3 regions of the Pseudoalteromonas sp. UCD-33C genome follow, and region 1 is predicted to be linked to each of the others. Evidence: predicted binding sites of a transcription regulator. Region 1 holds the regulator's gene; each other region holds the start of a gene.
The links. The regulator sigma-54, encoded in region 1, starts transcription at its own class of promoters, with help from an activator protein. The targets are predictions, from matches to a motif close to GTTGGCACGNNNNTNGNNT.
Positions count from the first base shown of each region.

Region 1 (3,284 bases):
TCATAAAGTCAGCGCGAGTGATCAACACATCAAGCAGGATTTTTTCTTGTTTAATGGCCAGATCAAGCGGCAAAGAATCAATAGATAGTGGATGCAAGCGGCGTGTTTCTGAAAAGCGCTTGATCAGAGTTTGGTCATCACTGTCTAAATAGAATAGTGTTGGGTTTGCGAAACCTGGCAGGTACTCAAGAATATCATTAAATTCTTGCTGCTCTTTCGGTAAGTTACGTACGTCGATACTGACCGCTATTTTATCGTAGTTATCAGACACACTACGTACGAGCGAAGGCAGTAAATTAACCGGAATATTATCAACGCAATAATAGCCTAAGTCTTCAAGTACTCGTAAAGCGACCGATTTACCTGAGCCTGAGCGACCGCTGATAATTATTAATTCCATTTATGCCTCTGCTGATATGACCTGAAACAGTTGCTGATCGGTAGTAGCACTACGCAGCTGTTTACAAAACTCTTTATCTTTAAGTCTATCAGCAATTGTTGATAAGGTCTTTAGGTGAAGCTGACAGTCACCATCTGGTACGATGAGTGCCACAAAAATATCAACTGGACGATTATCAATTGCATCAAAATTAATAGGGGATTCACTCACTATCACAAATGCATGAGGCTCATCTGCGCCGCTCATTCGGCCATGTGGAATAGCAATACCTCGGCCAATGCCGGTGCTACCTAGTTTTTCTCGGTTGAGTAAAGCATCTAGGATATCTTGTTGCGATAAATGAGGAAGCTGCTGGTGGGCCAGTTCGCTGATATATTCAAGAATTCTTTTTTTGCTATTAAAAAGGACCGCAGCTTTGCTGCAGTCCTGGTTAGTAAGTGAACTTAGTTTCATAATTTAATGTCGAGCTAATTTCTCTTTGTGTTTAATGACTTGGCGATCAAGTTTATCGACCAGTGAGTCAATGGCTGCGTACATATCTTGATGTTCTGTAGAAGCGAATAATTCGCCTCCGTTTACATGTAAAGTTGCTTCTGCTTTTTGGCTTAATTTTTCTACATCTAGAATGACATGAACATTATTAATATGGTCAAAATGCCTTTCTAGTTTCGCAAACTTGGTGTTTACATAGTCTCTTAATGAATCTGTGATTTCTACATGACGACCAGTTAAATTTAGTTGCATAAGCATTTTTCCTTCTATGTAAAACGTCTAAATCAGACTCTTACGCTGATTAGACGGAGGTATTGCTAGAGACTCACGATATTTTGCAATTGTACGTCTAGCTACTTTAATTCCTTGCTCAGCCAATATATCTGCAATTTTGCTATCACTCAATGGTTTAGCTGAGTTTTCTGCAGCGACTAACTTCTTGATTAAAGCGCGTATTGCTGTAGAAGAACACTCACCACCATTTTCGGTGCTGACATGGCTTGAGAAGAAATATTTCAACTCAAAAATACCCCGTGGGGTATGCATATATTTTTGCGTTGTTACCCGTGAAATCGTCGATTCATGCATTTCGACCATTTCAGCAACATCATTTAGCACCATCGGCTTCATTGCTTCAGGGCCATGTTCAAAGAAAGCTTGTTGTTGTTGAACGATACAGTTGGTCACCTTTAATAGCGTATCGTTACGGCTTTCTAAGCTCTTAATAAACCACTTTGCTTCTTGTAAGTGAGAACGAATAAATTGGCTGTCGCTACTTGATTTAACTGAGCGAGACATAGCTGCATATTGGCTGTTCACTCTAATCTTTGGCATACAATCTGGGTTTAACTCGACTACCCAGCGACCTTTTACTTTTTTCACTGATACATCAGGTATGACGTACTCAGACTCTTCGCGTACTATGCTATCCGCAGGCTTAGGGTTTAAGCTGTGGATGAGCGTCATCACTTCTTTAAGCTCGTTTTCTTTAAGCTTAGTCTTTTTCATCAAAGTTCGATAGTCGCGACTCGCTAATAATTCGATATGCTCAGATAAAACCATTTTAGTTTCAGCTAAATATGGCGTATCGGCATCGAATTGGCGTAGCTGAATGCACAGACATTCTTGTAAACTGCGCGCGCCAATACCCACAGGATCAAATAACTGAATTCTTTTTAAGACCGCTTCGACTTCATCAAGTTCGATTTCTTCTTCATCGTTATTTTGATTAAAGCTTTCGACGATATCTTCACAGCTTACCGTTAAAATACCTGAATCATCGATAGCTTCTACAATTGCGACAGCAATCGCTTCATCAGTAGGGCTAAATGGCGTGAGCTGTAATTGCCACATTAGGTATTCGTGAAGAGTTTCGGTTGATGCACCTTGATAGATAGACTCATCTTCAGGCATTGGCCCTGATGATGTTGAAGGGGCGGCACTCATGTACTCATCCCAAGTAACATCCATGGCTAAGTCATCGCTTACGGTGTCTTTATTGAGAGCATCACTACTTTCTTGCTCGTACTCGCTAGGTGCTTCTTCGGCAGACGCGCTGACTTGCACATCGTCAGACTCCGCTTTTTGCTCATTCTTGCCGGTGCTTTCTTCATTGTAATCCGCTTCTTCCACTTCAAGTAGGGGATTACTATCAAGCGCTTCTTGAATTTCTTGCTGGAGATCCAATGTACTGAGCTGCAACAAACGAATAGCTTGTTGCAGTTGTGGAGTCATTGTAAGTTGCTGGCCCATGCGCAGCTGTAATGATTGCCTCATGTATCCCTAACAATCCTTTTAAAGTTATCGATAACTGTGCAAACACAGTTAAGTCATTATCGATTTATTGTCATTGTTATTAGTCTAGCAGATGCTCTAGTCGCTGGCGTAATGGTTACAGCCTGAATTGCTCGCCTAGATATACATCGCGTACAGTTTGGTCTGCTAATACGTGCTCAGGTGTGCCTGATGCAATTAGCTCCCCATGAGAAACAATGTAGGCTTTTTCACAAACATCAAGGGTTTCTCGAACATTATGGTCAGTAATTAGTACACCGATACCACGATTTTTTAGGTGCTCAATAATTTTCTTTATATCTAACACTGAAATCGGATCAACACCAGCAAAAGGCTCATCTAAAAGAATAAATTTAGGATTAGCGGCTAATGCACGGGCAATTTCAACGCGGCGGCGTTCACCACCTGACAGCGCCATACCTTGGCTATCGCGAATGTGTTGGATGCTGAATTCATCGAGTAAGCTATTTAGTGTTTCTTCGCGACCTGCTTTGTTTAGATCTTTGCGGGTTTCTAAAATAGCCATCAAGTTTTGGTAAACCGTTAACTTTCGAAAAATTGACGATTCTTGTGGCAGATAGCCGATACCTAAGCGGGC
Region 1 is NZ_LJTB01000001.1:616,780-620,063, reverse strand. It holds gene rapZ (RNase adapter RapZ) at 1-400, opposite strand, end outside; gene ptsN (PTS IIA-like nitrogen regulatory protein PtsN) at 401-853, opposite strand; gene hpf (ribosome hibernation promoting factor) at 857-1,144, opposite strand; gene AOG26_RS02720 (RNA polymerase factor sigma-54) at 1,172-2,668, opposite strand; gene lptB (LPS export ABC transporter ATP-binding protein) at 2,784-3,284, opposite strand, start outside.

Region 2 (3,284 bases), 430 kb from region 1:
ACTCGCCTTTGAGTACACCTGCAGTTTCTTTTGTGATGGTTTTATAACGCTCGCCAGTCAACACATTAAGTACCGCTTGAGTACCAACAATTTGCGACGTTGGTGTAACTAGAGGAATATAACCTAAGTCTTCACGAACACGCGGGATCTCAAGTAATACTTGATCAAGCTTATCAGCAGCACCTTGCTCTTTAAGCTGATTTTCCATGTTAGTTAACATACCGCCAGGTACTTGGGCTAATAAGATACGACCATCAACACCTTTAAGGCTGCCTTCAAATGCAGCGTATTTCTTACGTACATCACGGAAATAAGCGGCAATTTCTTCTAACTCATTTAAATTAAGGCCGGTGTCACGCTCAGTGCCTTCTACAATTGAAACAATAGTTTCTGTGGCACTATGACCGTAGGTCATACTCATTGACGAAATCGCCGTATCAAGCATATCGATACCCGCATCGATTGCTTTTTGGTAAGTTGCAGTACTTAAACCTGTCGTCGCGTGACATTGCATTGCGATAGGAATAGATACAGTTTCTTTTAAGCCTTTGATCAACTGTTCGCAATCATATGGCTTTAATAAACCCGCCATATCTTTAATACAAATTGAATGACAGCCAAGATCTTCTAGTTGTTTTGCAAGCTCAAGCCACATATCAAGCGTATGGACTGGGCTTACTGTGTACGAAATAGTACCTTGGGCATGAGCACCTACTTTAACTGCAGCTTTAATGGCAGTTTCAAGGTTACGTACATCGTTCATCGCATCGAAAATACGGAAAACATCAACACCGTTTTTGTGGGCACGCTCAACAAACTTTTCGACTACATCATCAGCATAATGACGGTAACCTAGAAGATTCTGTCCGCGTAGTAGCATTTGTTGCTTAGTGTTTGGCATTGCCGCTTTTAGCTCGCGAATACGTTGCCAAGGATCTTCACCTAAATAACGGATACACGAGTCAAACGTCGCACCACCCCATGATTCAATTGACCAGTAACCCGCATTATCGAGTTTTTCTGCCATGGGTAGCATATCGTCTAAGCGCATACGCGTTGCCAAAAGAGACTGGTGTGCGTCACGCAATACTAATTCGGTTAATTTTAATTTAGCCATGTTTAAGCTGCCCCGTTATTTTTGTTTATTTCGAAATTGAGCAATTGCAGCGCTGATTGCTGCAATATGTGCCTGTGGCACACCCTGTTGAGGTTGAATTTTTGCTGTACGCGTAGGTTCTGCAGTTGCAGGATCATCAAATCGACCCACTACCTTTGACATTAAAGTGACTGCTGAAATCAAAATAGTCAAAAAAACAAACACGCCTACCATGCCTGTCACCATCAAACTGGCCGCAGTGGTGAGTAATCCACCTATATCCATACGACTCCCCTCGCTTACTTAAAATAAAAAGTTATTTTTGTTAAATAATTATGCACCAATAATAACAAACAAAATTCATTTGTATAGCACCATTGTAAATTGGTAAAACCAATTAAATTTAAAATAACATGACGCACATATAATTAACACCCTACTATTAGCGCATTTAAAGCCCCGTTATAGATGATATAAATAGTCAATATAGCCAAACGTTATATGTTCAGCTATTAACCAATCATAGTAAAAAGCCTAAAAACCACGCACAACAAGGTGTTAGAGCTATTACCTTACAATAAAGTTAAATTGGTCTTACCAATAATTACAGGAATACTCTTTTTCTTCATTCAGCTCAATATGAAAAAATATCACTATGAATAAGTTACATGCTTACTCGTAAAAGTTACCAAATGATGACCCCTCTCAAGAACAACAAAAACACTCAACCCTTTGAAATATATAGAATAAAACTTATGGCACAGAACTCGCTTTAGTTACATCGAACTTAAGAAAATTTAAATAGCCAAGGAGACCACTATGTTACGCTGGACAATTACTTTTTTAGTTATCGCGTTAATCGCAGCAGTGTTAGGTTTTGGCGGTATCGCAGGAGCCGCTGCAGGCATCGCTAAGATTATCTTTTTTATATTTTTAGTATTACTAGTTATTTCGCTGGTATCAGGAGCACTTAGAGGCAGTGTCCCTAAGTAGTTAAAAGCAGATAACCACTTACTTTATTTTAAATTTACAAGGAATTTCATTATGAAAAATTCAACTTTAAAAGCCGCTACTATCGCCCTATTTTCAGGTTTATTCATCATGGGTTGTGAAGACAACTCTGCTGAAGACGCAGGTGAGCGTATTGATGAAGCAATTACTGATACACAAAATGCAGTTGAAGATGCATGTGAAGAAGTAAAAGAAGGTGTTAACGCAGAAGAAACTAACTGCTAACAACACACCTTACTTAAGAAAAGCGGCCAAGTGCCGCTTTTTTGTGTATGCAAGTTAGCAAGTTAGCAAGTTAGCAACTCTAGTCTGCCTGCTGCTTGTGTCAAGGAGCTTGCTAGCTTTACTCTTACCCCTAGAAGCTCGCTAACTTGTTGGGTTTCGCTCCGTTCTACCTACTTCACGTAGGTCGCCATTTATGGCGACACATGTTTTATCACTCATACTTGACGGGCTAAAGCCCGACTTACAGCCGTATTAATTGAGAAAATCGCGCGAAATAAATTTCACGCCTACGTGAGCCTCAAACTCGCTAACTTTACTTCTTTCCCCTAGAAGCTAGCTAACTTGTTGGGTTCAGCTCCGCTCTACCCTACGTCACGTAGGTCGTCATTTATGGCGACACATAACCGTTAACATTGACGGGCTAAAGCCCGACCTACGACTTACACGTAGATTTAAGAAACATCGCGCGAAATAAATTTCACGCCTACGTGAGCCTCAAACTCGCTAACTTGTTGGGTTTTAATCTGATAGCTGACGGCTGAAAGCTGATGGCTCCTTTCTCTAGAAACTCGAAACTTTACTCTTTCCCCTAGAAACTCATTAATTTGTTGGGTTTCGCTCCGCTCTACCAAACCTACGTTATTACTCACAAGACGTTGTGAGGGGCACATTTGTCGTTACACTCGCTATATGCCACTGGCCGTCGATAAAACTCACCTTTGCGACATCACTTACAGCAAAGTCGCCAGGTACATTTAAACGCGTTAAGTTACTCGCTAGCTGCTGCTGGCAATATGGGCCGGTATCGCCATGCATTACAAGTACAGGCTTATTGGTGTGCTTTGCGAAATCGCTGATGGCATCTCGGTATATTTTAAATGCATCACAATTAGAGCGTTGTGATTCACTGCAAGCAGGTTTACTGGTCGGGTGGTAAATATCAGCCTGAAAA
Region 2 is NZ_LJTB01000001.1:183,836-187,119, forward strand. It holds gene oadA (sodium-extruding oxaloacetate decarboxylase subunit alpha) at 1-1,117, opposite strand, end outside; gene AOG26_RS00735 (OadG family protein) at 1,133-1,381, opposite strand; gene AOG26_RS20415 (DUF1328 domain-containing protein) at 1,916-2,089, shown strand; gene AOG26_RS00740 (hypothetical protein) at 2,141-2,332, shown strand; gene AOG26_RS00745 (hypothetical protein) at 2,975-3,284, opposite strand, start outside.
Region 2: the regulator sigma-54 is predicted to act here: its motif matches at 1,851-1,869, upstream of AOG26_RS20415 (DUF1328 domain-containing protein).

Region 3 (3,284 bases), on a different contig from region 1:
AACACCGGTTTGCTGACGCTTATGCGAAATTGTTGTATCAAGCTCGTAGTTACGTGTTGCTTCTTTATGCGAACGACTTGGGTTCGTTGCTGAGCCTGCTCCACCTTGGCCTGCAATTTCTGGAATATTAGAGTTAACTGGCGGCTGATTCGTTAGCGCACCAGGAATGCCCACTGCAAGACCACCGATGTTGTTTTCTTCGAACGTGGTTTCACTGCGCACAGCGGGTAAGTCTGGGTTATAACGTTTTTGTGTTTCTTCGACTGCACTAAAGTCCATGTTTAAATCGACTTGCGCGGTATAGTTACCTAAGCCTACAACTGGAATAAGGATGCTATCGATTTTATTTAAGTACTCTTCTTCACGCTTACGTTCAATCTCATACTCTTTACGAGAGCGAGCAGCAAGTGAGTTTTGTGAACCTGAATTAAGTAAGCGACCATTTTGATCGGTAACAGTAACACGCTCTGGCGATAAACCTTGGACTGCTGAGGCAACAATATCAACTACTGAGTCAACTTCTTCACCGTCAAGTGTACGACCGCGTTTTAAGGTAAGCACTACCGTCGCTGAAGGTTGTTTTTCGCGACGAGCAAATACGTTTTCTTTTGGAATAGCTAAAAGTACTTTGGCGCGAGTAACATTTTTTAGCTCTTCGATGGTACGTGCAAGCTGTTGCTCACGACCATGTTTTAAACGTTCACGTTCAAGGCGTTGGCTAACACCAAACCCCATGTCTTGCATGATGATGTCAGTCCCTGAGCTTGGCGCTTGCTCTAGGCCTTCACGAGCCATCAATAATTTGATGTTTTGGTATTCACCTTCTTCAACAGAGATGACGTTACCATCAAGTTCGTAATCAATCTTTTGAGCGTCTAAAAAGTCCAGCGTTTGAATAAGCTCTTCCGTTGGCATTTTGCCAAGCGGACGCATATCTGGTTGACGAGCCCAAATAATAATAAAAATTGCGATAGCCAAACAGATTGCCAAAGCGATCACTAAAGTAACCTGGCGTAAAACATCTACACCGTTTAAGGCACTTAGGTAGCCTGACTTTTGCTCTTGTTGATCATCAGTATCGGTTGAGTCGATACCGCCGCCTGCTAAGGCTAGATCAGTTGATTGATTAGATTGCGCCACAATAATTCTCCACTACCTAGTTACACAGGCATGTTCATGATTTCTTTATAAGCTTCAACAAGTTTATTTCGAACTTGCACCGTAGCTTCAAAAGCGACTGATGATTTTTGCGAAGCAATCATTACGTCAGCTAAAGAAACACTGCGATCGCCCATTTCCATTGCTGTTACTTTTTGCTTAGCGTCTTGTTGTAAGCCATTCACTGTATCAAGTGCATTGGTAAGTAAATCACCAAACTGTGCCGACGATGTTGGCTGAGTTTGTGTTGGTAAATTATTAATTGAGTTACTACGGCCTACTTCTGAAGCCATAGCTTGCATTTCTTGAAATAATGCGCTGTTTTGAACTTTCATAATACTCTCTGACAATGCAGTTTACTTATGCACTGATAAAGCACAAACCGTGCCACAAAATAAAGCAAGTAAATTCAACTACTTGAATCATTAATTTCACATGTCAGAGTTTTGACAGCAAACAAGCTCACAAAAATGTGAGCTTGTTTGAGCAACTTTTTGGAAGGAGTTTATGCAGGTAAGGCTATACCCAAGTCTCGCATTTGCGCCAGTTTATAACGTAACGTGCGCGGACTAATACCTAAGGTTTCTGCAACCTCTTTACGCTTACCGTTACAACGCGCTAAGGTTTCTAAAATAATACGATGCTCTTTGTCTTTCAGCTCGTCTTTGTAATTACCTTGCTCACTCACTTGTGGCACGGTATCTAAATTAACTTCAACAGGCTGTTCTTGATATACCGGTGCGTTGTGTGGCGGCGTAGCGACTGGCTTTATATCAACCGTAAGCAACTCTTCAATAAAGACATCATCTTGATGAATACTATTACCATCACATAATATCAACGCCCGTTGAATAACGTTATCAAGCTCTCGTACGTTACCAGGCCAAGCATGAGATAGTAGCTTTTGTTTCGCACCCTCACTTAGTTGAGCGATAGGCTCTTTACTTTTCAGGCAATGACGCTCTATTAAATGCTCAGCCAATACAATAATGTCGCCAGGACGCTCGGCTAATGGTTTCCACATTAGCGGGAATACATTTAAGCGATAATATAAATCTTCTCTAAATAGATTTTCGCTCACTGCTTCTTTTAAATCTCGGTTACTTGTAGCTAGAACGCGAACATCAAGCTCTATCGTTTTACGACCGCCTAAGCGCTCTACTTCGCGCTCTTGAAGTACACGCAGTAATTTAGCTTGTAAGCCTAAATCCATCTCAGTGATTTCATCTAGTAAGATGGTACCACCTTGAGCTTGCTCAAATTTACCCGGGCAAGCTTGAATCGCGCCGGTAAACGCCCCTTTTTCGTAACCGAATAAGGTTGCTTCAAGCATGTTTTCAGGAATAGCAGCACAGTTAATAGCCACAAAGGGAGCATCGCTACGATTTGATTTATCGTGGATAAAACGAGCCAAGACTTCTTTACCCGAGCCACTTGGGCCGAGTACCATGACACTGGCATCTGAGCGGGCAACTTTGCTCGCGAGCTCTAATAACTTAATACTTGATGGATCGGCAACGATTGGGCCATCGGTTTCTTTTTCCTTTTCAGGCAAATAACGACTCACCATATTAAGAAGCACTTCTGGTGCAAACGGTTTTGCCATATAATCAATCGCGCCTAAACGCATTGCTTCTACAGCATCATCGATAGTGGCATAGGCCGTCATCATTAATACCGGCAACTCAGGGTAATTAAGTTTAATGCTACGTAGTAGGTCAAGGCCGCTCATAGCGCCCATTTGCACATCACTAACAACCAATGAATAGCTATTTTGCTTAAGCAAGATCATCGCTTGTTCAGCGCTATCTGCAGCAACGCAATCAATACCCGACATTTCAAGGGTATCAATCAGTGCTTCTCGTAAGCCTGCGTCGTCTTCAACGACTAAAATAGAGTTAGTATTCATTTTGCCTCCGCTGACATTGGTTCTGCACTAATTGGCAAGATCAAACTAAAACATGCTCCCCCATGAGCATTATTAGTCACTTCAACCCGTCCTTGGTGCGCATTGGCGACTGAACTTACAACTGCAAGTCCAAGCCCCGTGCCTTGGCTTTTGGTAGTGTAAAAAGGTTCGAATAATTTGTTCGCATGACGTAAATCAACACCTGGGCCATTATCAC
Region 3 is NZ_LJTB01000003.1:223,632-226,915, forward strand. It holds gene fliF (flagellar basal-body MS-ring/collar protein FliF) at 1-1,140, opposite strand, end outside; gene fliE (flagellar hook-basal body complex protein FliE) at 1,161-1,493, opposite strand; gene AOG26_RS09120 (sigma-54-dependent transcriptional regulator) at 1,664-3,067, opposite strand; gene AOG26_RS09125 (sensor histidine kinase) at 3,064-3,284, opposite strand, start outside.
Region 3: the regulator sigma-54 is predicted to act here: its motif matches at 1,532-1,550, upstream of fliE (flagellar hook-basal body complex protein FliE).